One region of the Lysinibacillus sp. F12 genome, then DNA from elsewhere that is predicted to be linked to it. Evidence: riboswitches for the same ligand, from Rfam matches in the RefSeq annotation. Region 1 holds a riboswitch; each other region holds the start of a gene.
The links. Region 1 has a riboswitch for S-adenosylmethionine ahead of AC3CH7_RS09145 (Na+/H+ antiporter NhaC family protein). Riboswitches for the same ligand answer to the same signal wherever they lie in the genome.

Region 2: linked by a shared signal. The riboswitch ahead of AC3CH7_RS14050 (YezD family protein) and the one ahead of AC3CH7_RS09145 (Na+/H+ antiporter NhaC family protein) in region 1 are both predicted to bind S-adenosylmethionine.
Region 3: linked by a shared signal. The riboswitch ahead of AC3CH7_RS21750 (MetQ/NlpA family ABC transporter substrate-binding protein) and the one ahead of AC3CH7_RS09145 (Na+/H+ antiporter NhaC family protein) in region 1 are both predicted to bind S-adenosylmethionine.
Region 4: linked by a shared signal. The riboswitch ahead of AC3CH7_RS02115 (YezD family protein) and the one ahead of AC3CH7_RS09145 (Na+/H+ antiporter NhaC family protein) in region 1 are both predicted to bind S-adenosylmethionine.

What each region holds. Positions count from the first base shown of each region.
Region 1 covers NZ_JBYMLP010000002.1:410,901-419,008, forward strand. Annotated here, with positions in the region: gene AC3CH7_RS09140 (VanZ family protein) at 81-1,499, shown strand; gene AC3CH7_RS09145 (Na+/H+ antiporter NhaC family protein) at 1,715-2,995, opposite strand; SAM riboswitch class I at 3,100-3,203, opposite strand; gene AC3CH7_RS09150 (DUF3953 domain-containing protein) at 3,329-3,562, opposite strand; partial or broken gene AC3CH7_RS09155 (class I SAM-dependent methyltransferase) at 5,120-5,501, shown strand; gene AC3CH7_RS09160 (VOC family protein) at 5,666-6,043, opposite strand; gene AC3CH7_RS09165 (Ger(x)C family spore germination protein) at 6,208-7,401, shown strand; partial or broken gene AC3CH7_RS09170 (class I SAM-dependent methyltransferase) at 7,496-7,615, opposite strand; gene AC3CH7_RS09175 (effector binding domain-containing protein) at 7,879-8,108, shown strand, end outside.
Region 2 covers NZ_JBYMLP010000003.1:50,635-58,742, forward strand. Annotated here, with positions in the region: gene AC3CH7_RS14040 (TetR/AcrR family transcriptional regulator) at 1-185, shown strand, start outside; gene AC3CH7_RS14045 (DUF418 domain-containing protein) at 175-1,269, shown strand; SAM riboswitch class I at 1,437-1,532, shown strand; gene AC3CH7_RS14050 (YezD family protein) at 1,602-1,757, shown strand; gene AC3CH7_RS14055 (flavin reductase family protein) at 1,841-2,326, opposite strand; gene AC3CH7_RS14060 (VOC family protein) at 2,485-3,270, shown strand; gene AC3CH7_RS14065 (cold-shock protein) at 3,375-3,575, opposite strand; gene AC3CH7_RS14070 (formate--tetrahydrofolate ligase) at 3,789-5,468, shown strand; gene AC3CH7_RS14075 (hydantoinase/oxoprolinase family protein) at 5,905-7,941, shown strand; gene AC3CH7_RS14080 (hydantoinase B/oxoprolinase family protein) at 7,945-8,108, shown strand, end outside.
Region 3 covers NZ_JBYMLP010000007.1:19,415-27,522, reverse strand. Annotated here, with positions in the region: gene AC3CH7_RS21770 (PucR family transcriptional regulator) at 1-562, shown strand, start outside; gene AC3CH7_RS21765 (carbon-nitrogen family hydrolase) at 610-1,404, opposite strand; gene AC3CH7_RS21760 (pyridoxal phosphate-dependent aminotransferase) at 1,501-2,664, shown strand; gene AC3CH7_RS21755 (PPC domain-containing DNA-binding protein) at 2,712-3,215, opposite strand; SAM riboswitch class I at 3,338-3,443, shown strand; gene AC3CH7_RS21750 (MetQ/NlpA family ABC transporter substrate-binding protein) at 3,533-4,363, shown strand; gene AC3CH7_RS21745 (methionine ABC transporter ATP-binding protein) at 4,468-5,493, shown strand; gene AC3CH7_RS21740 (methionine ABC transporter permease) at 5,486-6,148, shown strand; gene AC3CH7_RS21735 (enoyl-CoA hydratase/isomerase family protein) at 6,162-6,941, shown strand; gene AC3CH7_RS21730 (alpha-hydroxy acid oxidase) at 6,956-8,108, shown strand, end outside.
Region 4 covers NZ_JBYMLP010000001.1:381,708-389,815, forward strand. Annotated here, with positions in the region: gene AC3CH7_RS02095 (formate--tetrahydrofolate ligase) at 1-140, opposite strand, end outside; gene AC3CH7_RS02100 (cold-shock protein) at 354-554, shown strand; gene AC3CH7_RS02105 (VOC family protein) at 659-1,444, opposite strand; gene AC3CH7_RS02110 (flavin reductase family protein) at 1,603-2,088, shown strand; gene AC3CH7_RS02115 (YezD family protein) at 2,172-2,327, opposite strand; SAM riboswitch class I at 2,397-2,492, opposite strand; gene AC3CH7_RS02120 (DUF418 domain-containing protein) at 2,660-3,754, opposite strand; gene AC3CH7_RS02125 (TetR/AcrR family transcriptional regulator) at 3,744-4,340, opposite strand; gene AC3CH7_RS02130 (phosphopantothenoylcysteine decarboxylase domain-containing protein) at 4,443-5,117, opposite strand; gene AC3CH7_RS02135 (LysR family transcriptional regulator) at 5,192-6,070, opposite strand; gene AC3CH7_RS02140 (DMT family transporter) at 6,196-7,104, shown strand; gene AC3CH7_RS02145 (general stress protein) at 7,667-8,108, opposite strand, start outside.

The sequences.
Region 1 (8,108 bases):
TAAAAGTCGACATTACTAAGAATTCTCTCACCTGAGATGTAGCATTTGAAAAATATTATTTGATAAAGGAGTATCACACCTTGGGAATTGCAGAAATCATGAGCAATATTAAAATTTTGATGTTGCCAGTCATCCTAATTATTGGCTTTGAGTTTTTACTAATTGCACTTTATTACTTTTATTATCAAAGGCGACGAACAGATCGCCATAAACAAATCCCTGTAAAGAAGCTTCTTCTTGGCGCAATGTTTATCGGATATATTGTGTTTGTTTTAGAGCTAACAGTTATTGGTCGTGGCACTTCACATTACATGCAGATGAACCTACAACCATTCAGCGGTTATATAGACGCGTGGAAAAAATACTCTTTACGTGATCTCCAAAATTGTCTATTTAATATATTAATGTTTGTGCCATTAGGAATGTTCTTGCCTTTACTTATGGCTAAATGTAAAGAGTTTAAGTGGCTACTTCTAGTAGTTGTGGGGGCAACAGCCTCTATTGAAACATATCAAACACTTTCAGGAGCAGGGATTTTTGAGCTTGATGATTTAATCAATAACTCACTTGGGGGTATTATTGGCTATCAATTATACAAACTTGCAGTTTCTATTTCCAATCACAAAAAGGTCAAGGTGAAAAGTCTGATTGGAAACCTTGCTATCCCCCTATTGATGGGCTTAATTTTTATCGTTATGAGCATTGTCTACGCCCAACAAGAGTTTGGTCATTTAGCAATAAACGCTTATACAAAATCAAAAATGTCAGATGTTCATGTATCCACTTCATTGGAATTAAGCGCAGCATCAATTGTTGCTCCTGTCTTTAAGAAAAACGTTAAAAATGATGACGTAAAAGACCTGTTACAACAGAAATTAGGATTATTAGAGGTGAATACATCTAATAACCAGGACAATGACGAGACTTTATTGGAAGATAAAAATGAGGTCCCCTATACATTGATTACAAATGATTCCGAGGGCCAATGGTGGTTAACCGAAAATAATTATACCCCAGAGCAAACTTCAGCTGTAGGGCAAGAAGATAAGGCGAAATCATTGATGGATGAACTTTCTTTACTACCTCAAGATGCAGAATTTGCTGTACAGGAGAATGGTGAATTTGAATGGACATTACCAGACCGCACCGATGTACATAAAGATTACTGGACTGGGGATATTAGTCTTGGTCTTAAACCGGATGGTCACGTGTATTCATTAACCTACAGCCTTCATGAAAATCAATTTATACGAGAGGTAAACATACTATCTCCTACAGAGGTATATGAACGGATCAAGGAAGGCGATTTTCCTCAAATAAAGTATAATGCGCTCGTTCAGGAGGAAGACCTTATTATAAAAAACGGAGACCATATAGAGATTGATTCAATTGAGCTTTCGTATATGTATGATACAAAAGGTTTCTATCAGCCCATATACAATGTTGCAGGAAAGTTCAACGGCAACGATTGGTTTACTTTAATTCAGGCAAGAAAGTAATAGCTCATTCCGAATATTTGGGTCCAATTAACGGACAACCGGGCTTTCCATTGTAATGAGCTCCGTATTTGAATGAATTATCCCCTAAAAAATAGACAGCTTCCTAAGAGTGGAGCATGTTAGGTTTGGTAGTATATTACTCAAATATTAAAAATGACAAAAGTCATCGAGAGTGAACTTCTCGATGACTTTTGTCTACAGTCTGAAAGAAAAGTTTAGGCCTTCTTTTCTTTCGGGTACCCAATGAGAATAGCTATCATACCACAAATACCAATAAGAATAGGATAGAACGCGTATGGTAAGATACTCACTGGCGATATTTTGGCAACGCTTGCGGCTACTAGGAATTGAGCTCCGTATGGGAGAAGACCTTGAACCGTACAGGAGAAAATATCTAAAATACTTGCGGACTTTTTCGGCTCAATCTCATACTGATCAGCAATATTTTTGGCAAGCGGCCCAGCAATTAAAATAGCAATTGTATTATTGGCTGTAGATAAATTAGTTAGGCCCACAAGACCAGCTATACCTAATTCAGCGCCCTTCTGCGATTTAATCCTGCGTGTTACAAGGCGGAGCAAAAAGTCAATTCCTCCATTAAATTTAATAACCTCCACCATTCCAGCTATTAATATAGCTAGAAAGGCGATTTCAAACATACCTTCCATTCCTTCGCCAATTTTTTGTATAAGGCTCATTAGGTGATAGCTGCCATCTGCTAAGCCAACTGCACCGGCGAGGACAATCCCTAATGCAAGAACGAGGAAAACATTCATTCCCGATAACGCTAAAATAATCACTAAAACATAGGGAACAATTTTTACCCAATTATAGCTTAAATGCTCTACTTGAGCTGTTCCACCGGATGTCATAAACCCTAAAATAATGCTCGTAACCATAGCTGCCGGCAATACAATCCAAAAATTGACCTTAAATTTGTCCTTCATTTGCGCTCCTTGTGAACGAACGGCAGTAATAGTAGTATCTGAAATAAAAGATAAATTATCACCAAACATTGAACCGCCTATAACCGCTGCTATCACTAAAGCAATAGATAGCTCAGTCTGATCGCTTATCCCAACTCCTATGGGCGCCAGTGCAACAATTGTCCCCACTGACGTACCCATGGATAGAGAGATAAAACAGGCAATGATGAATAAACCTACAACAAGCAAGTTTTGCGGAATAATTGATAATGCAAAGTTAACAGTGGAATCTACGGCCCCCATCCCCTTGGCTACCTCTGAAAATGCCCCTGCTAATAGAAAAATAATAACCATCAGCATGACATTTAAATTTCCAGCACCTTGGCAAAAAATATCAACCTTCCGTGAAAACGATTCTTTTCGATTCATCGCTAGAGCCACAGCTCCCGAAATGCTAATAGCTACAATAACAGGGAAGGCATAAAAATCACCCGTCATAACCCCTGAACCAATAAATAAAATTATAAAAACAACAAATGGGATTAGCGCCCATGGATTCTCTCTCCTCATTGTTTACCTCCCAAAAATTAAAAATCAGCCCTATTTTTGTTTGTTCACCATAAAAAAGGCCTCATCTTGAAATAACAAGAAGAGGCCTTATAGTTAAAACGCTCCTCTTATCTATCAAGGACATTGCTTGCTGGATTTGGCACAGTAACTTAATAGTTCCGCTGCCGAGATTTCATCGGGCCAGTCCCTCCATCTCTCTTGATAAGAAGAAAAATATTATATTATATTTTTGACACAATATTAAAATACTAAAATAAAACATCCATAATTGCAACATGTTTTTAATTAGAAAAAATTTCTTGGCACTATCTTTAAGGTCCAGAATTCAACTTTTTAGATTAATATGAAGCTTTGTATAGACACATATACCGAAAATATAAATGCGCCAACTAGAAAACAACCATATAATTTTCTCTCTCTCCCAAACTCTTTAATTCCTAATGTTAACATAAATAAACCTAGGAAAAGGATCATTAAGAAATTTAGGCGGTATTCATATGTAATAAGTCCATAAACGGAAAGCGTGATGCCTATCGTTGATAAAATAATTTGTACTGTTTTTAACAAAACGATTCCTCCCTTTTTGCTTAAACAAATACTGTCAGTTATCTAACTTTTTTTGAATAAATAAATTCTATGATAGGTGATATGACCAATGTAAACCCAACGACTAAGAACAAAGGATAATTTTTCATGTCATTTAAATTGGAGACACCCTCTGAAGCAAAAAAAATTAGACAAGCTAAAATCATTAAAACATACTATCCAATTTTAGCATTGTGTGCTTCAATATGCTTATCCAGTTCATCTTTATCTTCTTTAATACCGCTATGGTTACCCGAAGAAGAATAAGGAAATAAAGCTAATTATAATAGAACCTCCATCAATTATTCCGAAACGAATCCATCTGTAGAGGGTAAAACTAACAATGTACAAACATATACAATGACTAAAAGACCGATTAATTTTTTCGATTGATGCATCCTTTGTCTAACCTCTATAGTGACAACTATTACCATTTAAAAATTGATTTATAATTTTAAAAAATCCAACAATACCCATTTAAATAATCATTTGTAAAATTCGGTTCGTTCAAAAAATCTATCCCTTTATGGCAAAACGGGCCATGGGAATTTCAGCTCTCGCCTCTTTTTCACAACTAATGACATTCGGTTAACAAAAAATAACTTGTTGGAAGTATGGCTACGTTTGTAAGATAAGGCTAGCTTGCCTCATAAATTAATGTTCTTGAAATCTCAGATAAAAACAAAAAACCAGATGCTCCTCATAGAAGAGCGCCTGGTTTTATTGTGAAAGTGAATCTTACTAATTTACTTAGTTTTGATTCGTATTAATACTACGCTAAGTTAAGGCGTTGAACAAGTTAAAATATTTTCCAATCTAATTTTTGGGGGAATTCTTGTTTTTTCGAGCATAGGATTTACTCATTGCTATGTAATTTTCTAAAGTTCATGATTTTCATAAAAGTAGAAAGCCAACAAAAAAGACTAGATGCCTACATAATTATGTAAGTTCTAGCCTTTTAAGTGAAAGTGAATCTTACTAATAATATTGCTTAGCTTTAGATTCAATTATGAATACGAAAAAACAGCTAAAAAGTTTCACTATTTGTCCTATTTTTTCGTATAAAATAGGATTGTCTGCACAAAAAGACCAGGAAATCACGGAATAAGTGAATCCTGGCCTTTTTGTGAAAAGTGAATGTTACTAGCTTGCTTTAGTTTTTGTATTCTACTAGTAAGGTAGACGGTTGACGTTGCGATAAGTTACATAAAATTTAAAAATATTTTAAGCTTTTACTTGAATAGCAAAATCCCGCTGCCCCACCTAGTAATAACGGAAAGTTATACCTCCCTTTTGACATTGTATAGCTGCCTTTTTCAGTGTCTTTGAATGGAGATGGTTGCTGTAAAAAGAGGTATGAAATTTCCCATTTGCAGTTGTAGCACATATATCATTCACCAGAAGTCTACGGTGCATTTCCACTTCCTCGGGATTGCTCCTTGCTGAGAATCTTTTCTTTTACATGAATCAACTTCATCCGACGACTTTGCAGAATGAAGTGGGTGCCAATTAAGACTCACAATTACGAGAAAAGTGACTCTTTTGAAACAAGGCTTTCAGTATAAAAAAACATTTTTTAGTCACTTAGGTGTCTCCTATTACTTAAAGAAAGAACAACTGGCTAGCTTAATAGACCATCTTTTTGCCCTAGTTCTAGTAGGCAGTTCACTTGTCTTGGACTATGGTGATGAATCGTTATTTAGGAAAAAGGTATCTCTAACAGAGTAGAGAATATGGTGAAGATGGCGGCAGCTGGTGGTGAACCAATGAACTCATGCTATGAGGAAATGAAGAAGACACTAGATCAATCAGGGCTACTCATCTATCTCTATCTGCAATTCAACAGCTTTATTTTCAACATCAAACTGATTATCTATCCGCTTTTGAAACAATCCATTATCTTCACATTGTTAAAAAGTAAAGTATAATCAAATCATTTTTAAAACAATTCTTAATTTTCTATCTATTTCCCAGGCAATTAACTATTTCGATATAATATTTATGTATATGATAGTAGTGTAAAGCTAATTAGCCTTACACCTCCTAGATTTGTTACTAGGGTCACTGTTATAAACAGTGACCCGCTTATGATTGGCAACCCCCTAAAGGATTTCCATCTAGATCATAGAAGGTGAAAAATTTTATTTGTCCTTCTCCTCCGATAGGATTTACTTCCACTTGTTGCTCTACTAGTGATTGGTAGGTATCTTCAATAGTTGAAGATAGGAAATTGAAGTATTTCCCTACCCCAAAATGATTATCTGGAAAATGTAATGGTTGATGATTCTCCGTTTTGACTAAACATACGACCGTAACAGATTGTTCCCCTATTTTCATGACCGCTGCGTCTTCTTCTATATTTAAAAGCTTAAACCCAAGCTTTTCCTCATACCATTTAACTGATAATTGAGGGTCCTTTATCGGGATAAAAATGGCCTCTACTCCATTTAATAATGATCGCATCCCTTTTTTCCTCCTATTTAAAATGATGTATATACTTTTTTCTATTAATAGACGCTTTTGTCCTCTAAAAAAATTTCCCCCGTACTCCTCTTCTTGTTTATTTTCCCTATTATTTGCTTATCCTAATTAGTATCGGAAATGTCTTAGCCCTTTTCCTAGAGGAGGTGCCAATCATTAAACACACGGTGTCATTCTTTCTCCTACTTCTAACCGTTTTGTTGTTAACTGGATGTTGGAATAAGCGAGAGTTAAATGAATTAGCTATTGTCACTGCTGTTGGGGTCGATAAAACAGACGAATATATAGAGCTATCCATTCAAATCGTTAACCCAAGTCAAATAGCGACGAAGAATTCAACAAGCTTTCAAGTCCCTGTTGTTACCTATCACGCAAAAGGGAAAACCTTATTCGAAGCTATTCGGAAATTAACAACGCAGACGCCAAGGAAACCCTATTATGCACATACTCAAGTTATTATTATTGGTGAAGAAATGGCTGAATATGGTATGAATAGTATTTTAGATTTATTTCAAAGGGACCCTGAGGGAAGAAGTGATTTTAATATTATTGTTGCCCATGAATCAACAGCGCAAGATATTTTAAGTATATTAACACCGTTAGAAGATATTCCTGCCAGTAAATTGTTAAAATCCTTAAAGGACTCTGAAGATGCATTGGGAACAACTGAATCAGTGATTTTAGACGATTTAATCAATTCTTTAGGGAGTATTGATCATAGTGCTGTTCTGCCCTCCATTCAAATACATGGAGATGCAGATGCAGGAAAGAGTAGCTCCAACATCGAAAAAATGGATAGTCCTGCTAATTTACAATACGGTGGACTTGCTGTTTTTAAAAACTATAAGCTTATAGGCTTCTTATCAGAGGAAGAAAGCAGAGGCTATAATTTCTTACACAACCATATAAAAGGTACCGTTCAAAAAGTCCCTTGTTCGGAAAAGGGGAAAATATCAGCGGAAGTTTTAAATTCTTCTACAAAAGTTACTGGCAGCTTTAAAAATGATAAACCCTCCATCCATGTACAGGTTGAACTTGAACAAAATATAGCGGAAATAAGTTGTCCATTGGATCTAACAAAGCCAGAAACTATTGATACTCTTAATAAAGAAACAAGCAAGTTAGTTCAAGCGAATTTAGAACAAACATTTCACACTATTCAAAAAACCTATCAGGTTGATATTTTAAAGTTTAGTGAGGTACTACATCGCGAAGACCATCAGGCATGGAAACGTATTAAAAAAGATTGGGCCACGCTTTACCCCAATCTCCCCGTGCATATTGAGGTAAAGGTGAAAACAAAAGGCATTGGTACAGCTAGAAAGCTAAAAGTAGGGTAGAGAATAAAAAATGACCAGCCTCTCCTTGAGAGTGCTGGTCATTACTAATTAGCGTATAGCTTCAAATGTATAGACACGCCCTGAGCCGCCCCCCCGCCTCAAGAACCTTACCTGTTAGTCCCTGTAAACGTTCCATATCCCCACCGATAGAGAATCCTACTGGCTTTGTTAAATCATAAAGTTCCGTACATAACGGTCCATAATTACTGTACATATTGTCTCCTCCGATTATTTGCGGAAGAATAACTTTTTTTAATTCTTCCACACCTTCATATTATTAAATGGAAAAGTAGAGCTGGCTATCATTATGGATCACTCGCTTTCATGATAATTTAAATAAATAATACCTATATTTGTCATTCATTTCGATATTTCTGTTGATTTCGTTTTAGGTCCACTATAATGTAAAAATTAGCACAAATTATCAAGAAATATTTCCCTTTAAATAGTACGATGAGAATGAGAAAGGATGATCGTATGGATTATTTTGAAAGAATTCAAAACGCTATAGAATATATAGAGGATAACCTACAAGAAAAAATGTCGATCACAAATATTTCTTCGCAATCGTATTTTTCAGCCTTCCATTTTCAGCGACTGTTTCAGGCGATAACTGGATTTTCTGTACAGCAATATATTCGCAATAGAAGGCTTTCAGAAGCGGCCGTTCTATTAATAACAACCTCCCAATCTATACTTGAAATAGC
Region 2 (8,108 bases), on a different contig from region 1:
TACGATATGGCGTGAAGCTAGGGGTGCTAGAGGATACTCCCCATATAGAAGCAAAGGCACAGATGCTAGCCCTGGTTTATGATAATATCGGTAATTTCATGTTAACAGGCAACCAATTGAACTATAGAGCTATTTGGAAGGAGGCAGTACATAGCGTTATCCAAGGGGACAAAAATGATCAATAACAATCGGCGCATTGAAGGTCTTGATTTTGCAAGAGCTCTCGCCATGCTAGGGATGTTCATTGTAAATTTTGGAGTCATAACAGGTTCTACAACGAATGGTTCAGCATGGATGATTACCTTACAAAATCTTTTCGAGGGGCGTGCTTCCGCTGTATTTGTCATGTTAGCAGGAATAGGGATAGCTTTAATGACTCGTCAGGCTAGAGAGACTAAGGACCCACTGCTTCTTCGTCAGAATCGACTTACTTTATGGAAAAGGTCGTTTTTGTTATTTACGATTGGGCTAATATTATATGTGATCGGCTGGACAGGAGATATATTACATTATTATGGCGTGTATATGTTTGTGGCCGCATGTCTGATTGCGCAATCCAAGAAAATGATGATCTTCATCATAGGTGCTATCCTCATCCTTTCACAATGGCTTCAAATTCAATTTAATTACCTTGCTGGTTGGCATCCAACATATGTCTTACTAGAGTATCTTGATTTTTGGACACCAGCAGGATTTATAAGAAATTTGATGTTTAATGGCTATCACCCACTATTCCCCTGGATTTGCTTCTTTCTGATGGGGATGTTAATCGGCACATTAGATTTAACAAATCGTACTATAAGAAAAATCTTACTAGTGACAGGTTTATTGCTAGTCATAATGACTGAGACTTTTTCAACATTATTTATTAAGATAACAACAACCATCCATTTATTAGATGTAGAGAGTGCATTGTATTTATTTGATACGGGACCGATTCCACCAAATATGATGTATGTCCTATCTAATTCGGCTTCGGCTATAGTCCTCATTGTAGGCTCCATCTATCTTGTAGAGACATGTAAAAATAAAGTCATTGAAGCTTTCATCTTAACCGGGCAAATGTCTTTAACCCATTATGTTGGCCATGTTTTTATAGGGATTGGGATACTAATTGTTTGCCAAAAGCTGGAGAATCAAACGCTTGCTTTTTCCATGCTGTATGCCTGCTGTTACTTTTTAGGATGTGTGTTTACTTCTGTTTGGTGGAGAGCTAAACATCATCGCGGTCCACTTGAATCCTTGATGAGGAAATGGAGTTCGAAATAAATTAGTAGATAGCCATCTATTTCTTACTGATTAGGCATAAAATACTTTAGGTATAGGCAGTTTTCTAATCTAAAATACACATTACAAAGTATTCAGCTAGGTTTTCTAATATTTTATATTGACAATCGTATAACAGAATTATAGAATTATTTTCAAGAAACGCAGTACTCTTATCGAGAGAGGTGGAGGGACCTGGCCCAATGAAGCCTCGGCAACCGAAAAAATAGGTGCCAAATCCAACAGATGTATCTGAGAGATAGGAGGGGCTATCAATTAGCTTGATGCATTGGCCTCTTTTGTACAACAAGAATCAGAAAGAAGGGGTGTATCGTATGGCTCAGTCGACAAAGGTAGAAGATAAGAAATTAGAGGCTATTGCAAAGGCCATTCAAAATCTTGAATTTGGTGAAGTGCATATTACGATTCAGGATGGTGTAATTGTTCAAATTAATAGGCTTGAAAAGCAGAGATTTCCACAAAAGAAATAAAGATCATTTCAGATGAACGATGTGAAAAGGCCACCAATAAGCATGGTTTCCGTTGCTTACAAGTGGCCCTTTTTTTATGAGAATTAGCTATAAAAGCTTTTTGGAATCTGACCGATATGACGGCGATGGTAGAGAAGCGGTTCCTTTTGAGAATTTGTAATATCTAGTACTTGCCCAATAAAAATAGTATGATCGCCAGCATCTATCTGTTGAAATGATTTACATTGTAAAATAGCTGCTGTATCATGTAAAATCGGTAGCCCAAATGATGAAGTAGACCATTTTGCCTGAGCAAAGCGATCTGGGACTTTACTTGCAAATAATGTACATAAATGCTCTTGATCACTCGCTAAAATATTAACAGCGAATTTTCCAGCACCCATAAAATAAGGATGGAGCTGAGATTTTTTATCCAGTGACCATAAAATAAGTAGTGGGTCAATGGAAACAGATGCAAAAGAATTGACGGTTAAGCCAATTGGATTCGTTTCATGACATGCTGTAACAACCGTTACACCTGTAGGATAGTTACCTAATGCCAATTTAAAAGCAGCTACATGATCTGTCATTCAAATCACCTCTTTATAGTGAGTAATAAATTAGTTAACGGAGTTAGTAGGGAAATTGCACTTTTTTTCATACCAGCTAGTAACTCCTTTTCTTAAGTAAATATTAAATCAATTACACATCTAGGTAAAGCTAATGGGGGAAAGAAAGGGGAATTGCCATGACTTTATATTTTGATCATCTGGTACATCAAGTAGAATCTCCGGAAAATATAAAGGTTTTCTTCAATAAACGAAATGTCCATACAGTGAACGGTGGTCAACACACGATGTGGGGGACTTACAATACGCTAAGCTACTTTGGCTTAAGCTATATTGAACAAATCGCTATTTATGATCGTGATTTATTTGAGCAAGCGGCCCAGTACCCATATTCCCTACATTATACGTTTAAACGTAATCATGAGCGCCAAGGATTTTCACGAATTGCCTTGCGCACCCAAAATATTGAAGAAGAGGGTCAACGATTGCGTGCATTGGGCTTTGATGTATATGGTCCCGATGCTTGTAGTCGAACAAGACCAGATGGCACGATAATCGAATGGAAGCTATTGCATTTTGGCAGGGCTGACCTTGCATTGGATTTCCCATTCTTAATTGAATGGGCAGATGAAGATGAGAAACGTCTTGCTCAATTAAAAGCTAGTGGCGCGATTGATGAAACGCAAGCTATTACCATGGAATCGATTCAGTTTTATGTCAGGGATGTGGAGAAGACGGTGCAGCTTTGGCAGAAGGTATTACAGCTACCCAAGTTTGTGCAGCATGAGCAGTTTGTGTCTCTACAGCTACCGAATATGCGCTTGGATTTTTATGAGGAAGCGGCAGCATCTAGCATGACGCTCGGGCATTTAAAAGAAGGGCCTATCGGTGTAACATTGAACGATCCACACAGAACCAAGGAAACATTAGTTTGTCCAGGTGCTTTTTATTGGATTAATAGATAAATTAAAAATCCACTTCAATCGTTGAAGTGGATTTTTATGTGTAAACATGTCAAAAAGCGGATTGAACTATTTTTAAATATTTCATCCACCTTCAGTTTCCTAGCTTATAATTTTACAACATTTGATGCTTGCGGGCCGCGATTGCCTTCCACAACATCAAATGAAACCTTTTGACCTTCTTCAAGTGTACGGAAGCCTTCCTCCTGGATGCCCGTAAAATGTACAAATACATCTTCTCCATCATCACATTCAATAAAGCCATAGCCCTTTTCATTATTGAACCACTTTACGATCCCCTGTTGCATAAGCATTCGCCTCCAATGCGCTTGAAAGTAAAATAAAGTTAAAGAAATCGTGCTATCAATGAGAAAATGTGAAAAAATAGCATTTTCTCTTAGAACATACATGAATTGAACAAAAATGTCAATTGATTGTCGGAATGCGAGCATATCTGGCTTTCTTTTTTTTCACAATTAAGACTATAATGGAAATGAACAACATAGAAAGTAGGATGCCAAATGACAACGAAAAATCAACCATTAACAGATTTAGAAATCGCGAGTCAAGCAGTAATCAAACCTATTACGGAAATTGCCCATGCTGCAGGTATTCCAGAGGATGCACTTGAGCAGTATGGCCGCTACAAAGCAAAGATTGACCCATTAAAAATTACAGCTCAAGGTGAGGACGCAAAGGTTGTGTTAGTGTCAGCTATTAGTCCAACCCCAGCAGGTGAAGGAAAGTCAACTGTGACTGTAGGACTAGCTGATGCCCTTCATCAATTAAATAAGAAAGTGATGGTAGCGTTACGTGAACCTTCGCTTGGTCCAGTAATGGGCGTAAAAGGTGGCGCAACTGGTGGGGGCTACGCACAGGTTGTACCAATGGAGGATATTAACTTACACTTCACTGGTGATCTTCATGCGATAACAACAGCCAACAATGCTTTATCTGCATTTATTGATAATCATATCCACCAAGGGAATGTCTTAAACATTGATCCACGACGTATTATTTGGAAACGTGTGATGGATTTGAATGATCGCTCATTACGTAAAGTGATTGTGGGATTAGGTGGACCTGTTCAGGGCATGCCGCGTGAAGATGGCTTTGATATTACGGTTGCCTCGGAAATTATGGCAGTGTTCTGTTTAGCAACAAGTATTGAGGATTTGCGCGAACGCATCGCTAGCATCGTGATTGGCTATACCTTTGAGCGTGAGCCTGTCTTTGTGCGTGATTTACAGGTAGAGGGTGCCTTAACATTATTATTAAAGGATGCCTTTAAGCCAAACTTAGTACAAACATTGGAAGGGACACCAGCAATTATACACGGTGGTCCATTTGCAAATATTGCCCACGGCTGTAACTCCATTATGGCGACACAAACTGCTCGTAAACTAGCGGATATTGTGGTGACGGAAGCGGGCTTCGGCTCTGATTTAGGTGCTGAAAAGTTCATGAATATTAAAGCACGTAAAGCAGGCTTTAAGCCAAGTGCCGTTGTGATTGTAGCAACGATTCGTGCATTAAAAATGCACGGTGGTGTTCCAAAAACATCACTTGTCGGTGAAAATGTGGAAGCACTGCTCCAAGGGATTGAAAATTTAGCTAAACACGTCGACACGGTACGTACATTTGGTGTTGAACCGATTATTGCATTAAATCGTTTCATTACAGACACAGAGGCAGAGCTGGAAGCAGTTCTAAACTGGTGCCAAGAAAACCATGTACGTATTGCCCGAACAAATGTCTGGGAAGAGGGCGGTAAAGGTGGAGTAGCCTTAGCTGAACAAGTACTAGCTGTGTTGGAAGAAGAAAACAACTTCTCACCATTATATGATGTAACAGAATCCATTGAAGAAAAAGTACGCACTATTGTACAAAAGGTATATGGTGGGAAAGATGTCCAATTCACTGACCAAGCTAAAAAACAAATGGCTCAAATCGAAAAATTTGGCTGGGATTCTTTGCCGATTTGCATGGCGAAAACGCAATACTCTTTATCCGATCAACCAAGTTTACTTGGACGTCCTGAAGGCTTTACAGTGACAATTCGTGAGGTGATACCGAAGCTAGGTGCAGGTTTCCTAGTTTGCCTGACAGGCGATATTATGACAATGCCGGGCTTACCAAAAGCTCCTGCTGCGTTACGCATGAATGTCGACAATGACGGACATGCGGTAGGATTGTTCTAATAAAATGTTGAAAGGCTGCCCTTTAAAATAGGGGCAGCTTTTTTTATTGGTTGGCTGATAGGAGCCTAAACATTTTTTATTTCACTACTATTTCTCCCACCAGTGCCACTAAAATAGGCATCTCCCCTTATAGTTGAAAATTGTCTAAACATTCATCATCACTTTTTTAGAAAATTTAAGTTTCTAGTTTAAAAACTAGGATTTCTTTTCATGCCATTACAAACTCGAGAAGCTTCCTTATATAAATGTGTTTGGTAATTTTTATTTATAATTATCTAATATTGGAAAGGAAAAGCGGAATTTTACAACGCTGTGCAATTGTCAAATGAATTTTTATTTAAAAAATACATTGAATTTTCTTTTTATTTTAAATATAATTTACTTAATTCTAATTCGGAACACTGTACCGATTATAGGAACGCGGAGGGATGGAGTCTTGAAAATCGCAACAGATATTGGCGGTACTTTTACCGACCTAGTTTATACAGATGAGAAAGGAAATCTTCATTTTGACAAGGGGCATACGACGCCAGGGCATTTTGAGGATGGTATATTAAACGTATTAGGACGACATGTAACAGAGGATTCTCTCATTGAATCATTTATTCATGGTTCTACTGTTATTATCAATACATTAACAGAGAGAAAAGGGGGCGTAGTTGGATTAATTACAACAAAAGGCTTCCGTGATGTATTAGAAATTGCACGTGGTAACCGACCAGACTTATATAATTTTAAATATACAAAGCCAGCACCTTTTGTAGAGCGTTATTTACGACAAGAAATTGATGAACGCATTGATTTTAAAGGAAATATTATGAAAGCGCTTAATAGGGATGAAGTTGGTAAGATTGTCCGTCAATTTAAGGAGTTAGGTGTAGAGGCAATTGCCATTTCCTTAATTCATGGCTATAAAAATCCCATTCACGAGCAGCAATTAAAAGAAGAAATATTGAACATTTGGCCTGAGGTGTATATTACGCTTTCAAGCGAAACCATTAAAGAATATCGTGAATATGAAAGAACCAATACAACTGTTTTAAATTCATATGTAAAGCCAATTGCTCATGCTTATTTAAAAAGCTTAAAAGAAAAATTAAGTACAATTGGTATTACCGACCATTTGAAAATTATGCAATCAAATGGTGGTACAACAAGCTTTGATAAAGCGATGGAGCTGCCAATCAATCTAGTAGAATCTGGCCCTGTAGCCGGAATGTTTGGAGCTGCAAAATTAGGTGAGCTTCTAAATGAATCCAATATTATCGCCTTTGATGTGGGGGGGACGACAGCGAAATGCTCACTTATTACAGATGGCAAAGTAAATGTTACGACAGATTACTATATTGAAAGAAATGAAAAATTTGCTGGCTATCCCATTAAAACACCAGTTGTAGATATAGTGGAAATCGGCAATGGTGGGGGCTCTATCGCTCGTGTGGACCAGTTCGGTTCCTTAAAGGTTGGTCCAGATTCTGCTGGGGCAAACCCAGGTCCAGTAGCCTATGGGTTAGGTAATACACAGCCAACAATTACAGATGCTAATGTTTATTTGGGAAGATTATCATTAGCAAACTTCGATAATCCAGTTTCTATTGACAAAGTGGAGGAGGCACTTATTGAAGCGATTGCGAAACCGTTTCATGTCTCAGCCGAGGAAGCAGCGCAAGGTATTTTAGATATTGCGAATTCTAATATGTTAAATGCGTTGAAGCTCATTTCCATTCGTAAAGGCTATGACCCAGAAGATTTTACAATGGTTGCCTTTGGTGGTGGTGGTCCACTACATGCTATTAATTTAGCAGAGGAATTAGGCATGAAAAAGGTCATTATCCCTTATGGCTCTTCTGTCTTTTCTGCATTAGGAATGATGATGACAGAATATCGCCAAGACTATATTCAAACAAGTTTAATGGACTTTGATCACGTGCATCTTGCTGACATTCAAGCGAATATTAATCAAGCTATTGAAAGTGCCTATGCAGACGCACCTTTATCGAAAGAGCATTATTATTTCGAAATTAATTATGACTTACGTTATAAAGGCCAAGAGCATGCAGTTAAATTGAACGCATCGAATATCACAATTGATGATAAAGGGCTTCTCCAATTGGCTGAAGCGTTCCATGTAAAACATAAACAAGAATTTTCATTCGATTTACCAACTACTCCAATAGAATTAGTGAATCTACATCTTACCATCTATGGAAAAGATGAGGCTGTTCAATTTAAAGAATTAGATTTCTCTCATATTGATGTGTCAACTTGTATTAAAACAAAACGCAACTTATATGTAAAAGAAAAGGGGTGGGTTGAGGTCAATGTTTATGATCAACAAAAGCTTGCTCCGGGTTATGTCATTACAGGCCCTGCTATCGTTGAAAATCCAACATCTACAGTCGTGATCAATGAAAAGCAATCCATAGAAATTGATAAATATGGAAATTTGATTGTAGAGATGGAGGGAAAATAAATCATGAAAAAAGACGTTTTTGCTGTAGAGATTATTCAGGATTCATTGCTAGCCATAGGGGATGAAATGTTTGTCGCTCTAGCGCGCTCTTCTATGAGTCCCGTAATCTATGAAGTATTAGACTATGCTTGTGGTTTAACAGATGCACAGGGGAACTTAATTAGCCA
Region 3 (8,108 bases), on a different contig from region 1:
AAAAAGCTATGTCATTTTTATTTTACTTCATGCCAAAGATTGTCGAGCGATTCGTGAAATACTAAATAGCATCTTCACCTCGCTTCCTAAAACTGAATTTTATAAAAAACAGCAAACTCAAGAGTTTCAAATAGCAGTTGGTAAAGTTGTTGCAGATGTACAAGATATCTTCAAAAGCTATCAAACTGCTTTAGAAACATTATATATTTGCCGCAAGGTGCAAGCTTCATCATTCTTTTACGACGATTTGCATTTGTATCATTTAATCTATAAATTACAAATGCAGGTGAATTTAAAGGAAGTTATAAATGACTATTTACAGCCAGTTATTGAGTATGATGAAAAATATAACAGCAAGCTCCTTGAAACATTACAAGTCTATTTACAATCAAACGGCTCCAAGCAGCAAACGGCTAACCAATTGTTTATTGTTCGTCAAACACTGTATCACCGCTTAAAAAAGCTTGAAAGTTTACTCGGAGAAAATTTCATGAAGGGTCATAATCGCATCACTCTAGAATTTATGCTCCTTGCAAACTCCTTAATTGATGACAAGAGTTAAAAAATAGGCACGTTCAAGAGGCCTCTCCCCTTCAACGTGCCATCTCATTATCCTTTCACCACAACATCTTGATAAAGTCCTGGTCGACGATCATCGTATACAGGAATTCTTCCACGTACTTCATCAACTATGGAGAAATCTACATCAATTACTGCAACTTCCTCGTCTTCAGCACCAACCCAAAGCACTTCACCCCATGGCTGAATAATCATCGATTGCCCATTAAAGTTTTCTACTTTTCTCGAAATACGGTTAACTGCTATAACAAAGCATTGGTTTTCAATCGCTCGCGCTTGCAGCAATGTTTTCCAATGATCAATTCTAGGTGTCGGCCATTGAGCTGGTACAAACAGCACCTTCGCTCCTTGGAGGGCATGTGCACGTAACCACTCAGGGAAACGAATATCATAGCAAATGACACCAGCCGCTTCAATTGGTCCTAGCGCAAATCGATTCATATCATCTCCAGCCTCTAAATAAAGATGCTCGTCCATTAAACGAAAAAGATGTGCCTTGCTATATTCCCCAACAAGTACTCCATTGTTATCAAATGTATACATCGTATTGTAAAACTTGTCGTCCTTTTTTGTGGAAACGGAGCCACCGACAATATGTACACTAAGCTCCTTCGCTAAGTTAGCTAAAAATACTTTTGAACGCTCACCATTGACATCCGCCAATTCTGGTAGTTTCTCCAATGCGTAGCCTGTATTCCACATTTCCGGTAGCACAATAATTTCTGCCCCTAGTTTTGCTGCTTCACGAATCTTGTCCTCCGCCCGTATAAAATTTTCTTCTACTTTGCCGAAGCCAATGTTTAACTGAATACAACCGATTTTCATAATAATTCCTCCTATAGACAATTAACAAAAAAAGTAATACTATTTGCTTCATATTCTTTAATAATAATTATTATATTCTGAAAAAGGTGATCATGCATGGAATTCTCGAAAAAACTACAGCAATTACCCACTCAATTTTTTGCGGCGCTTGTCCAAAAAGTAAACAATGCCTTGGAAGAAGGACGCGATGTGATTAATCTTGGTCAAGGAAATCCCGACCAGCCTACGCCTACTCATATTATTCAAGCATTACAGGGAGCAGCTGAAAATCCTCAAAACCACAAATATTCGCCATTTCGTGGTATCGCCGAACTACGTCAAGCGGCTGCCGACTTTTATAAACGGGAATATGATGTGGAGATTAATCCCGATACTGAAGTAGCGATTCTTGGTGGCACAAAAATTGGTCTTGTTGAGCTACCTTTGGCTGTGTTAAATCCAGGGGATACAATGCTATTACCAGACCCTGGCTATCCAGACTACTTATCAGGTGTTGTATTAGGTGATGTAAATTTTGAAGTGTTGCCACTTTTTGCTGAGAATCATTTCTTACCTGATTATGATGCCCTACCTAAAGAAGTTAAGGAAAAGGCCAAGTTACTGTACTTAAATTACCCAAATAATCCTACGGGTGGTACAGCAACACTTGAATTTTTTGAAGAAACTGTTCGCTTTGCTAAGGAGCATAATATCATCGTATCACATGATTTTGCATATGGTGCAATTGGATTTGATGGCAATAAGCCTATTAGCTTTTTACAGGCCAATGGCGCAAAAGAAGTTGGAATCGAAATGTACACATTATCAAAAACTTATAATATGGCAGGTTGGCGTATAGGCTTTGCTGTTGGTAATGCTGATTTAATTGCTGCGATTAATCTTATTCAGGATCATTTGTTTTGTAGTCAATTTCCAGCTATTCAACAAGCAGCAGCTATTGCCCTTACAGCTTCACAGGAATGTGCAGATGAGCTAAGAGCTACCTATGAGCGTCGTCGAAATGTTCTAATCGAAGAAGCGCATAGAATTGGCTGGCAAGTAACAGCACCAAAAGGCTCCTTCTTTGCCTGGCTCCCTGTCCCATTAGGTTTTACAAGCGAACAATTCGCCGATATATTGCTCGACAAAGCTGATATTGCAGTAGCCGCAGGTAATGGCTTTGGTCAATATGGGGAAGGCTATGTGCGTATTGGCTTGCTTGTAAGCGAGGAACGTTTACGAGAGGCCATCCAAAGAATTGAGCAATTGAAATTATTTTAACATGTAACCATATAGAGTCCTGTAGCTTTCACTAGCTACAGGACTTACTATTTTTCAATTTTCCTTGGAAAATCTAACACATGTTCTAATGGATAAAATTGTACGTGACCTGTTTCATCATCCATCTGACGGATATGCTGAATGCCTTGCACTTCTGCCAGTACTACATCTGCTGTTATGACGATATTTCCGCCCTTTATAAAATGACCGCCTGAAACCACTCCCCATTGATCACTCATGGAACCATGGAAATGCGTTTCATATCCTGCATCACGCTTACAAACCACTCCTGAACCTTGGATAAACTCGAGTGGCCCCTCTTTCTCTACCACATCACTAAATCGAACTTTAATGTGGGAGGTTTCATCGGGTACTAAATAAACAAAGCTACTTTTTTGAAAACTACCAATACAACTAATAATGGTTGCTGAATCAATATTATTCTCTTCACAAAGTGCCTCTATTCCTTCAATGATGTCTGTCCCCATGAGAAGACGTGCACTAATCACCTTACCAAATGAACCTATGCCATAATTAACTCTTACTGGCATTCTTCCCCCTCCTTCGCGACAAAATATTATAACAATATAAAAAATTTCAAAAATATTTATTGACTTACTATACCCTATAAATTATATTAGTTCTATCGGAAATACAAAAATATAATATGAATCTCTTATCAAGAGTAGCTGAGGGACTGGCCCTATGAAGCTCGGCAACCTCCTTTTATGAAGGAAGGTGCTAAATCCTGCAAACGAAATTCGTTTGATAGATAAGAGAGGACTTTTTTTCATGAGCCTCTCTTAATTTATAAGAGAGTTTTTTTATTTTCAAAAAACCGATAAAACAATTTTTGGAGGTAGTTTTCATGAAGAAGAAAAATAAATTTTTAGTAGGTTTAGCAAGTCTTACATTAGTAGCAGCACTAGCGGGCTGTGGCTCTAAAGAAGATAGTACAGGAAAAAGCGACGCTATCGATGAAAATAAAATTGTCGTGGGTGTCACTTCAGGACCTCATGAGCAAATTGCAGAGGTAGCTGCTAAAGTCGCAAAGGAAAAGGGGCTAGAAGTAGAACTAAAATCTTTTTCTGATTATGTTTTACCCAATACATCCTTAGCTGAAGGAGATCTTGATGCAAACAGCTATCAGCATAAACCTTTCCTCGATACTTTTAATAAAGATCACGATACAGATTTAGTACCAGTTGGCAAAACAATTTTAAATCCTATGGGGATTTACTCTGAAAAATATAAATCATTGGATGACGTTCCTGAAGGCGCAACATTTGGCTTACCGAATGACCCAACAAATGGAGCGCGAGCTCTCTTTGTTTTACAAGAGGCAGGCTATATTAAATTAAAAGATGGAGCGGACTTAACAGCATCTGTTCGTGACGTGGAAGAAAACAAAAAGAATTTAAAATTCATAGAATTAGAAGCCGCACAAATTCCTAAGCAGCTTAGTGAAGTAGATGTAGCTGCTATTAATACGAACTTTGCGCTGGAAGCTGGCATTAATCCACAAGAGGACTCTATTCTTTTAGAATCTACTGACTCTCCATATGTGAACTACATTGTCGTTCGTGCTGAAAATGAAAATGACCCAACAATTAAAAAATTCGTTGAGGCTTACCAGTCTGATGAAGTGCGCCAATTCATTGAAGAGGAATTCAAAGGTTCTGTAATCCCTATCTGGTAATACATGCCAAAAGCTGATATAAGGCTGAGAATCTGCCAATTGTCCACTATGGAAATCGCGCAGATTCTTGCTTTTTAGAAGCTAAGAAAGGAGCAAGTAATCTGATGATTCAATTACAAAATATATCAAAAGAATATAAGACGAAAAAAGGCAGTATTAAGGCAGTGGACGGAATTAATCTTCATGTAAAAAAAGGACAAATTCATGGTGTAATTGGGTATAGTGGTGCCGGTAAAAGTACGCTTATTCGTTGTGTTAATTTACTAGAGCGTCCCTCAGCAGGCAAGGTTTTGATTGATAATGTGGATATTACTACCCTTTCACTTCATGACTTACGTCAAACACGGCAAAAGATTGGCATGATTTTTCAACATTTTAATCTCTTAAAGACAGCAACAGTTTATAACAATATTGCGGTTCCCTTAAAGCTACTTGGTTATAACGAAACAGAAGTCCAAAATCGTGTGGCTAAATATGCCGAAATTGTAGGTTTAACAGAAAAGCTAGATAGCTACCCCAATCAGCTTTCAGGTGGACAAAAGCAACGTGTCGCAATTGCACGCGCTCTAGCGCAAGAGCCAGAGATTTTACTTAGTGATGAAGCAACAAGTGCCCTTGATCCTGAAACGACAGAGGCCATTCTTGAACTATTGTTAAAAATTAATCGTGAATTAGGAATTACAATCCTACTGATTACACATGAAATGAATGTTATTCAGAAAATATGTGATGAGGTATCTGTTCTAGAGGCCGGGAAAGTAGTTGAATTTGGTACGGCTATTGAGCTCTTTGCAAAGCCCCAACACCCTACTACAAGAAAGTTTTTAAGTACCATTTCACAGCGTAACTTAACTCCTTCTCTTATTGAGCAGCTAAATGTTTCAGGTAGCGTCATTCGTTTAACATTTCTTGGGGAAAGTACTGGGAAGCCATTATTAGCTGAAGTCAGCAAAGTATATGATGTACAACCAAACATCCTAACAGCCAATATTATTGAATTAAAAAACGGCATTGTCGGTAATATTGTGGTGCATTTAAACGGAGAGCCAAGCATTGTTCAAAAAGCGCTAACCTATTTTGCAGAGAATGGCGTTACTGTTGAAGAGTTAGGAGGAGAATTCCATGAATAATTTCTTTCATGATTGGTCTGAGGTTATTGGCAAAGCAATTATCGAAACATTTCAAATGGTCGGAATTTCATTATTCTTTTCCATTCTAATCGGTATACCTTTAGGTCTTTTAATTGTTTTAACACGACCTGGTCAATCCTTTGAAAATAAATTTTTCTATCAATTATTTAATTTAATCATCAATATTATCCGTTCAGTGCCATTCATCATCTTACTATTCTTCATTTTACCTTTTACAAAGGTTATCGTCGGTACAACGATTGGTGTTAAAGGCGTTATTGTTCCGCTTGTAGTTTATACAGCTCCTTATATTGCAAGACTGATGGAGTCAGCGCTTTTAGAGGTTGATTCTGGCGTTATCGAAGCCTACACAGCCATGGGTATTAAACGTCGCCATATCATTTGGCATGTATTATTACGTGAAGCACGCCCATCCATTATTTTAGGCTTAACGATTGCTACAATTGGATTGATTGGCGCAACAGCAATGGCGGGAATGGTTGGTGCTGGTGGTTTAGGCGACCTCGCTTACCGTTATGGTCATTTACGCTACGAGGTAGATGTCATGTATGCAACGGTGTTTATTTTAATCATCCTTGTACAAAGCATACAATCCATAGGCAATCGCATTTCAGCCAAATTGAAGAAAGACTAGGAGGAAGATATCCATGGCAACTGAGATTTATGTAGAGAAAAACGGCTATATCGCAACGCTAGTGTTAAACCGTCCCGACAAACGGAATTCTTTATCGAGAGCAATGTTCCAAGCGATCATAGACGAGCTAGAAGAGTTACGTACAGATATGTCTATCAAGCTATTAATTGTACGGGGTGTCAATGAAGTCGCCTTTTCCTCAGGCGCAGATATTAGTGAATTTTTAGATACCCGCTATGCGTCAGATAATGCTAAAGCCTATAATAATCTAGCTTTAAAGGCCATTGATGTCCTCTATAAATTTCCACATCCTACGATTGCCATGATTCAGGGCTTAGCGATTGGCGGCGGCTTAGAGTTAGCCAATGCATGTGACTTTAGATTGGCAACACCAAAGAGTAAGCTTGGCATTACCGCTGCGAACATTGGGATTGTCTATAATCTTGAAAGCACTAAACGACTTATAAATATTGTGGGTGTCGCGAAGGCTAAAGAGATTTTATACACAGCAAACATTTTTACAGCGGAGGAAGGAAAAAGCATTGGTTTGATTACTGCCCTTCATGAGCCGCAGGAAATTGAAAATGCCACTTTGCATTTTGCAGAGCATCTTTTAAAGAAATCACCTATTGCCAATGCAGGTAGTAAAAAAATAATTCAAGCTATTGTGGATGGTGAAAATGAAGAGAGTGATGAACTGGCTCAATTGATTCTCGATTCATTTAGTTCTGATGATTATAACGAAGGTATTCAAGCTTTTTTAAATAAAAGAAAGCCTATTTTCAATAAATAAGTGAGGTAGTAACGATGACAAATACAACTGATGGTGACCTACTCTTAAAAAATATCACTGCCCAAGCGCCCTTCCCCATTTGCTTTGCAGATTTAGAAAAAGCAGTAGCTGAAAAAATTCCCGCCGGACCATTCGGCTACATTCGCTCAGGAGCTGGCGGTGAACAAACATTACGCAATAATCGTTCAGCTTTTGAAAAGTACTCCATTGTTCCCCGCTTTTTAAATGATGTTTCAAACGTTCATACATCCATTAATTTATTCGGAAAAACATATCCAACACCATTGCTCTTTGCACCTGTAGGCATGAACGGAATGGTTCACGAGGAAGGTGAACTTGCCGCTGTACGCGCTGCCCAGCAATTAAATATGCCCTATATTCAAAGCACAGTCTCCACCTATGCACTCGAAGATGTTGCCGAAGCTGCCCCTTCAGCAACAAAATGGTTTCAATTGTATTGGTCTACAAATGAGGAAATTGCATTTAGTATGGCCGCACGAGCAGAGTCAGCAGGCTTTGAAGCCATTGTTTTAACAGTCGATACAGTAATGCTTGGATGGCGAGAAGAAGATGTACGCAATCAATTTTCACCATTAAAGCTAGGCTACGCAAAAGGAAATTACAAAAATGATCCTGTCTTTATGGCTTCTTTGCCTAATGATTCATTTGAATCGTATGTACAAGGCGTCTTGCAAAATGTCTTCCACCCTACACTCAATTGGGAGCATGTTCGTGAATTAAAACGGCGTACAAATCTCCCTATATTATTAAAGGGAATTCTACATCCTGAAGACGCAAAGCTAGCAATTGTAAATGGGGTTGACGGTATTATCGTATCGAACCATGGCGGCCGACAATTAGACGGTGTTATTGGGTCACTTGATGCCCTTCCCTCCATCGTGAGTGCTGTCAAAGGACAAATCCCTATTATTTTAGATAGCGGTGTATATCGCGGGATGGATGCCTTAAAGGCGCTTGCTTTAGGAGCTGATGCTGTGGCAATTGGGCGGCCCTTCATCTATGGTCTAGCCCTTGAAGGACAACAGGGTGTCGAAAGAGTCATGACAAATATCTATGATGAATTAAAGGTTTCCATTGCATTAGCAGGCACAACCTCCATCGAAGGGTTACGTACGATTACATTAGTCAAAAATGATGGGATGGAGG
Region 4 (8,108 bases), on a different contig from region 1:
TCAATCTTTGCTTTGTAGCGGCCATACTGCTCAAGTGCATCCTCTGGAATACCTGCAGCATGGGCAATTTCCGTAATAGGTTTGATTACTGCTTGACTCGCGATTTCTAAATCTGTTAATGGTTGATTTTTCGTTGTCATTTGGCATCCTACTTTCTATGTTGTTCATTTCCATTATAGTCTTAATTGTGAAAAAAAAGAAAGCCAGATATGCTCGCATTCCGACAATCAATTGACATTTTTGTTCAATTCATGTATGTTCTAAGAGAAAATGCTATTTTTTCACATTTTCTCATTGATAGCACGATTTCTTTAACTTTATTTTACTTTCAAGCGCATTGGAGGCGAATGCTTATGCAACAGGGGATCGTAAAGTGGTTCAATAATGAAAAGGGCTATGGCTTTATTGAATGTGATGATGGAGAAGATGTATTTGTACATTTTACGGGCATCCAGGAGGAAGGCTTCCGTACACTTGAAGAAGGTCAAAAGGTTTCATTTGATGTTGTGGAAGGCAATCGCGGCCCGCAAGCATCAAATGTTGTAAAATTATAAGCTAGGAAACTGAAGGTGGATGAAATATTTAAAAATAGTTCAATCCGCTTTTTGACATGTTTACACATAAAAATCCACTTCAACGATTGAAGTGGATTTTTAATTTATCTATTAATCCAATAAAAAGCACCTGGACAAACTAATGTTTCCTTGGTTCTGTGTGGATCGTTCAATGTTACACCGATAGGCCCTTCTTTTAAATGCCCGAGCGTCATGCTAGATGCTGCCGCTTCCTCATAAAAATCCAAGCGCATATTCGGTAGCTGTAGAGACACAAACTGCTCATGCTGCACAAACTTGGGTAGCTGTAATACCTTCTGCCAAAGCTGCACCGTCTTCTCCACATCCCTGACATAAAACTGAATCGATTCCATGGTAATAGCTTGCGTTTCATCAATCGCGCCACTAGCTTTTAATTGAGCAAGACGTTTCTCATCTTCATCTGCCCATTCAATTAAGAATGGGAAATCCAATGCAAGGTCAGCCCTGCCAAAATGCAATAGCTTCCATTCGATTATCGTGCCATCTGGTCTTGTTCGACTACAAGCATCGGGACCATATACATCAAAGCCCAATGCACGCAATCGTTGACCCTCTTCTTCAATATTTTGGGTGCGCAAGGCAATTCGTGAAAATCCTTGGCGCTCATGATTACGTTTAAACGTATAATGTAGGGAATATGGGTACTGGGCCGCTTGCTCAAATAAATCACGATCATAAATAGCGATTTGTTCAATATAGCTTAAGCCAAAGTAGCTTAGCGTATTGTAAGTCCCCCACATCGTGTGTTGACCACCGTTCACTGTATGGACATTTCGTTTATTGAAGAAAACCTTTATATTTTCCGGAGATTCTACTTGATGTACCAGATGATCAAAATATAAAGTCATGGCAATTCCCCTTTCTTTCCCCCATTAGCTTTACCTAGATGTGTAATTGATTTAATATTTACTTAAGAAAAGGAGTTACTAGCTGGTATGAAAAAAAGTGCAATTTCCCTACTAACTCCGTTAACTAATTTATTACTCACTATAAAGAGGTGATTTGAATGACAGATCATGTAGCTGCTTTTAAATTGGCATTAGGTAACTATCCTACAGGTGTAACGGTTGTTACAGCATGTCATGAAACGAATCCAATTGGCTTAACCGTCAATTCTTTTGCATCTGTTTCCATTGACCCACTACTTATTTTATGGTCACTGGATAAAAAATCTCAGCTCCATCCTTATTTTATGGGTGCTGGAAAATTCGCTGTTAATATTTTAGCGAGTGATCAAGAGCATTTATGTACATTATTTGCAAGTAAAGTCCCAGATCGCTTTGCTCAGGCAAAATGGTCTACTTCATCATTTGGGCTACCGATTTTACATGATACAGCAGCTATTTTACAATGTAAATCATTTCAACAGATAGATGCTGGCGATCATACTATTTTTATTGGGCAAGTACTAGATATTACAAATTCTCAAAAGGAACCGCTTCTCTACCATCGCCGTCATATCGGTCAGATTCCAAAAAGCTTTTATAGCTAATTCTCATAAAAAAAGGGCCACTTGTAAGCAACGGAAACCATGCTTATTGGTGGCCTTTTCACATCGTTCATCTGAAATGATCTTTATTTCTTTTGTGGAAATCTCTGCTTTTCAAGCCTATTAATTTGAACAATTACACCATCCTGAATCGTAATATGCACTTCACCAAATTCAAGATTTTGAATGGCCTTTGCAATAGCCTCTAATTTCTTATCTTCTACCTTTGTCGACTGAGCCATACGATACACCCCTTCTTTCTGATTCTTGTTGTACAAAAGAGGCCAATGCATCAAGCTAATTGATAGCCCCTCCTATCTCTCAGATACATCTGTTGGATTTGGCACCTATTTTTTCGGTTGCCGAGGCTTCATTGGGCCAGGTCCCTCCACCTCTCTCGATAAGAGTACTGCGTTTCTTGAAAATAATTCTATAATTCTGTTATACGATTGTCAATATAAAATATTAGAAAACCTAGCTGAATACTTTGTAATGTGTATTTTAGATTAGAAAACTGCCTATACCTAAAGTATTTTATGCCTAATCAGTAAGAAATAGATGGCTATCTACTAATTTATTTCGAACTCCATTTCCTCATCAAGGATTCAAGTGGACCGCGATGATGTTTAGCTCTCCACCAAACAGAAGTAAACACACATCCTAAAAAGTAACAGCAGGCATACAGCATGGAAAAAGCAAGCGTTTGATTCTCCAGCTTTTGGCAAACAATTAGTATCCCAATCCCTATAAAAACATGGCCAACATAATGGGTTAAAGACATTTGCCCGGTTAAGATGAAAGCTTCAATGACTTTATTTTTACATGTCTCTACAAGATAGATGGAGCCTACAATGAGGACTATAGCCGAAGCCGAATTAGATAGGACATACATCATATTTGGTGGAATCGGTCCCGTATCAAATAAATACAATGCACTCTCTACATCTAATAAATGGATGGTTGTTGTTATCTTAATAAATAATGTTGAAAAAGTCTCAGTCATTATGACTAGCAATAAACCTGTCACTAGTAAGATTTTTCTTATAGTACGATTTGTTAAATCTAATGTGCCGATTAACATCCCCATCAGAAAGAAGCAAATCCAGGGGAATAGTGGGTGATAGCCATTAAACATCAAATTTCTTATAAATCCTGCTGGTGTCCAAAAATCAAGATACTCTAGTAAGACATATGTTGGATGCCAACCAGCAAGGTAATTAAATTGAATTTGAAGCCATTGTGAAAGGATGAGGATAGCACCTATGATGAAGATCATCATTTTCTTGGATTGCGCAATCAGACATGCGGCCACAAACATATACACGCCATAATAATGTAATATATCTCCTGTCCAGCCGATCACATATAATATTAGCCCAATCGTAAATAACAAAAACGACCTTTTCCATAAAGTAAGTCGATTCTGACGAAGAAGCAGTGGGTCCTTAGTCTCTCTAGCCTGACGAGTCATTAAAGCTATCCCTATTCCTGCTAACATGACAAATACAGCGGAAGCACGCCCCTCGAAAAGATTTTGTAAGGTAATCATCCATGCTGAACCATTCGTTGTAGAACCTGTTATGACTCCAAAATTTACAATGAACATCCCTAGCATGGCGAGAGCTCTTGCAAAATCAAGACCTTCAATGCGCCGATTGTTATTGATCATTTTTGTCCCCTTGGATAACGCTATGTACTGCCTCCTTCCAAATAGCTCTATAGTTCAATTGGTTGCCTGTTAACATGAAATTACCGATATTATCATAAACCAGGGCTAGCATCTGTGCCTTTGCTTCTATATGGGGAGTATCCTCTAGCACCCCTAGCTTCACGCCATATCGTAGGACTTCAACAAAGCTTGTTAAAAAGCTAGTTTCTAGCTCCACTAATTGTTTCTTATAGTTTTCATCGCGAGCTGCTAATAGTACATATTGATTAAATATTTTATTAAAATAAGGATCCTTCCCCTGCGCTTCAATAGACTTATAGCCTAGCTCGAGTAATTTCTCCTTGAAATTCGTATGAGAAAGCTCCTTATAATTCACAGCGATATCCTGTTGAATTTCTTTATACAGTGCATCAAATAAGTAAGAAATTAATTGATCCTTTGATTGAAAATAATAGTAAATGGCTGGTTTTGATATACCGACCTCTGCAGCAATCATTGCTAAACTTGTTTTTTCAAACCCTTTAGTTGCAAACATCACATAAGCCACATCTATGATTTTTTGAAAAGTTTGTTCTTTATTCCCCATTATAATCCTCCTTTTTTACCGACCGTTAAGTAAATAATAAATGATACTCCGCTTTTAAACAAGAAAAAACTGTGTAGAAATATTTCTCTACACAGTTCATATTTATTGATTTTGCAAATACAGCATTAAAGCTTCGGCTGTTTTTTGCTTGCCCATTACTTTAGTTGGCTGTCCATCAGCAGGTACAATCCAATGGGGCTCGTCCCCGCCATATAAAGACTGAGAGCTATTGGCTACCATTAATTGAGCATGGGCTGTTTCCATTCGCAGTCGTGCACGTGCTAACAAAAACTCCTCGTCATTGGTTGCTTCTAGCTTAAACCCTACTAACGTCACATTTGGTTGCCAGCCCTTGATTTGTCCTAAGACTTTCGGCGCCTTTTTAAAATGAATAATAGGTGGCTCATCGGAAGGCATTTTCCCTGCTTCCTCCATCAAGTTGCCCGATTGATCATACACTTTATCAATGACCCAATCGGAGCCAGCAGCAGCCATAATCACAATATCAACATGTTCTTGTTGGACAGCATGACGAACTTTTTCTCCTAAATCGTCAATGCCCTCAAATTTAATCAATTTCATTTGATCGTGATTCACTGGAAGCTGTGCAAAATAGCCATGCATATATACTACATTAGCACCAGCAGCGAGTGCCGCCTCCGCTAAATAACAGCCCATTGTCCCTTTTGATAAATTCGTGTGCCCTCGTACACGATCCCATTTTTCAAGTGTTCCCCCACTTGTAATGAGTACGGTTTTACCTTGTAATGTCCCCATCCACTCACCTATTTTCTAAAATATATACACCTACTATTTTACCGTAATGCACGGATAGGCTTCAATAGATTCCATCAGACTGCACTTTTTTGTTCCATCAGCCATGCACTTAAAATCTCCGCAAATTTCTTTGTTACAGGTGATGCATTATGCTTCATGGCAATTCCGATTGTACGGTAGGCACCTTGCTTTAGTGGAATTGCTTTTAATGTAGGCGGCAAATTTTGAATGACCAATTGTGGTAAAATACTGATTCCTAGTTGATGAGAAATCATAGAAACAATACCTACCTCCTCTGAAAGTTCAAAGCGAATATTTGGCTTCACATGATATTGTTCCAACAACACTTTGACATCATTGGTCCCTTTATAGGAAGTCATAATAAAAGGCATATCTTCCAAATCAACAATATCTATCTCTGACTTATTAAATAGTGGGCTTTTATCTGAAACGATACATAATAAGGGATCCTGCTGTAATTCTGTATATTGATATTGCTCAGATTTTTGACCATTTAAAAATCCTGCCTCAATTTCCCCACTAAGTAACCATTGTTCAATTTCGTAATAATCTCCCTCGCGTAATTCCACCTGTATTCCAGGAAACTGATTGTCCATAATCCTAATAATTTCTGGCATCCAATTAGAAGATATACTTGAAATAACGCCAATACGGACGTTTCCTCTTGTCACTCCATGAATATGAGCTGCCTCTTGTTGCAATAATTCCTGTGCGTCTAAAACCTGACGCATTGCCCTTAGCATTGTTTGCCCCTCACTCGTTAGGGTGACACCGGCTCTACTTCGATGTATTAAGGCAAACCCAAATTCTTTTTCTAAACTTGATACGGCATGACTGACAGCAGACTGAGTTAATCCTAGTGCATCTGCTGCTTTTGTAAAGCTTGCGACTTCTGCTACCTTTGTTAAAATCTCATATTTTACTAAGCTCATCGGCATTCCCTCTACATACATGAATTTTTTTAATCCTAATCATTATAAACATTCGTTTTACTAATCTCAATACAACATATATAGTAATTTTTAGTATACAAACTGTTTTAGTACACAGATGGTAGGTGAACATATTGAGTATCCAAGGAAAAGCAAATGTATTGATGGTTATTGTCACAATGTTTTGGGGACTATCTTATACCTTTATGGTCATGGGGCTTGAAACATTGGCTGTTTATAATGTGGTGGCTTTACGTTGTATCATCGCATTTATAGTAGCTGGGCTTATTTTTTATAAACGGATGATAAAAGTAGATGGTAAGACTTTAAAATATGCAGCTATCCAAGGATTTTTATTATTCATTGTGTTCGCATTAAGCTTATTTGGATTACAATCCACTTCCGTTTCAAATGCAGGCTTTATTTTAAGCCTAACTGTTGTACTAGTGCCGATTTTCAGTAGCTTCATTGATAAAAAATTACCTTCCAGAGCCGTGAGCTTTGCGATTATTTGTACCATGATAGGTATTACAGTGTTAACGGCGCAAGGCTCTTTCTCCTTCCATAAAGGAGATTTGTTAGTCGCAATCGCTGCGCTATGTTATTCTATTTATTTACTTTTAAACAGTTCATTTACACGGAATGTGGAGTCCATTTCGTACGGCATTTACCAATTAGGCTTTGCGGGTATTTATGCCCTGATCTTAACCTTATTATTTGAAACACCAGCTTTACCGAATAATACGACATCCTGGATGGCTATTTTAGGACTTGGCATCATTTGTAGTGCGTTTTGTTTCGTTGGCCAAACTGTTGCACAACAGTATACTTCTGCTACACATACAGGTCTTATTTTTTCCTTAGAACCTATATTTGCAGCAATGTTTGCGATGATGTTCATCGGTGAAGGATTGACAATGAAACTAGTTATTGGTGGTAGCTTTATTTTAATTGGTAATTTATTTGCCCAATTAGAGCATTTCCATGTATTACGCTTTATTAAAAAGGATGCTCCAGAAAAAGTCATTCATTAAAAAGCAGAGTGATCCACAATGATCACTCTTCTCAGACTGTAGACAAACTCAAAAAATTTGAGAGTTTGCCTACAGTCTTTTTTCTTTTACAATGAAATAAAGTAAAGCCGTTGATTTTCACTACGGGCGGACGCTTTCCGCGGGCGGGGTCGAGCTGCTTCCCTCGCTTCGCTCAGTCCAGGATTCTCGACTTTCCCGCTTTTCCCGCAGGAGTCGCCCCCCTTCGTTCCCATCAACTTCTACATAAAGTACTCCATCTACATAGGGTGTTGAAAAGTAAATTTTTGTAACTGATATTTACTTCTAACATGCTTGGACAATACTCAAACCAATAAAATTATTCTCCTTCATCGAGAACGTACGTTCTTTTTTCTTCTTTAATATTTTTCTTAGTAATTGTAAATAAGAGTTAATAAAAATAAAAAGCACATCACTAAAATTTGTTTTTAGTAATGTGCTTTTTTATTTAATGTGTAACATTATAAATAAAATACTATTAAATAAGAATTAATGTACAATTACATGTACTTAATCTTACAGAGTAGATCACTCTGTTTTCCCTTTATAAAAATCTTCTAAGTTGCTCAGCCTCATTCATGCGCTCTTGTCTTAAACGTTCTTCCTGCTCAGCAGCTGTTTCCGGGTGTTGTGATTGTAGCGTATCATAATCATCATCACGTTCTGCAAATAATACGATACTCCCCTGCTCTACAAGATGAGCATAGTAAGCTATTTGCCCTTCGGAAAGATTAAAGCGTTTTAAGCCTTCTGTTACAGCTGAATCACCTGTAAACCAAGATTTAAATTGGTCCACCCAGTTACCAGCCTCATGTGTGTGGACATCATCATCCCATTTCACATCCTCCAACTGCTGGGAATCTTTCGCAATAATATGGATATCCTCTTTATGGAAACCTTCCGTTCGCATAGTTTCTAAAATATGAAGCATTTCATCCCTTGTATGGGCCACCTCAATTTTTGGATTTTGTTCATTCATCATATTC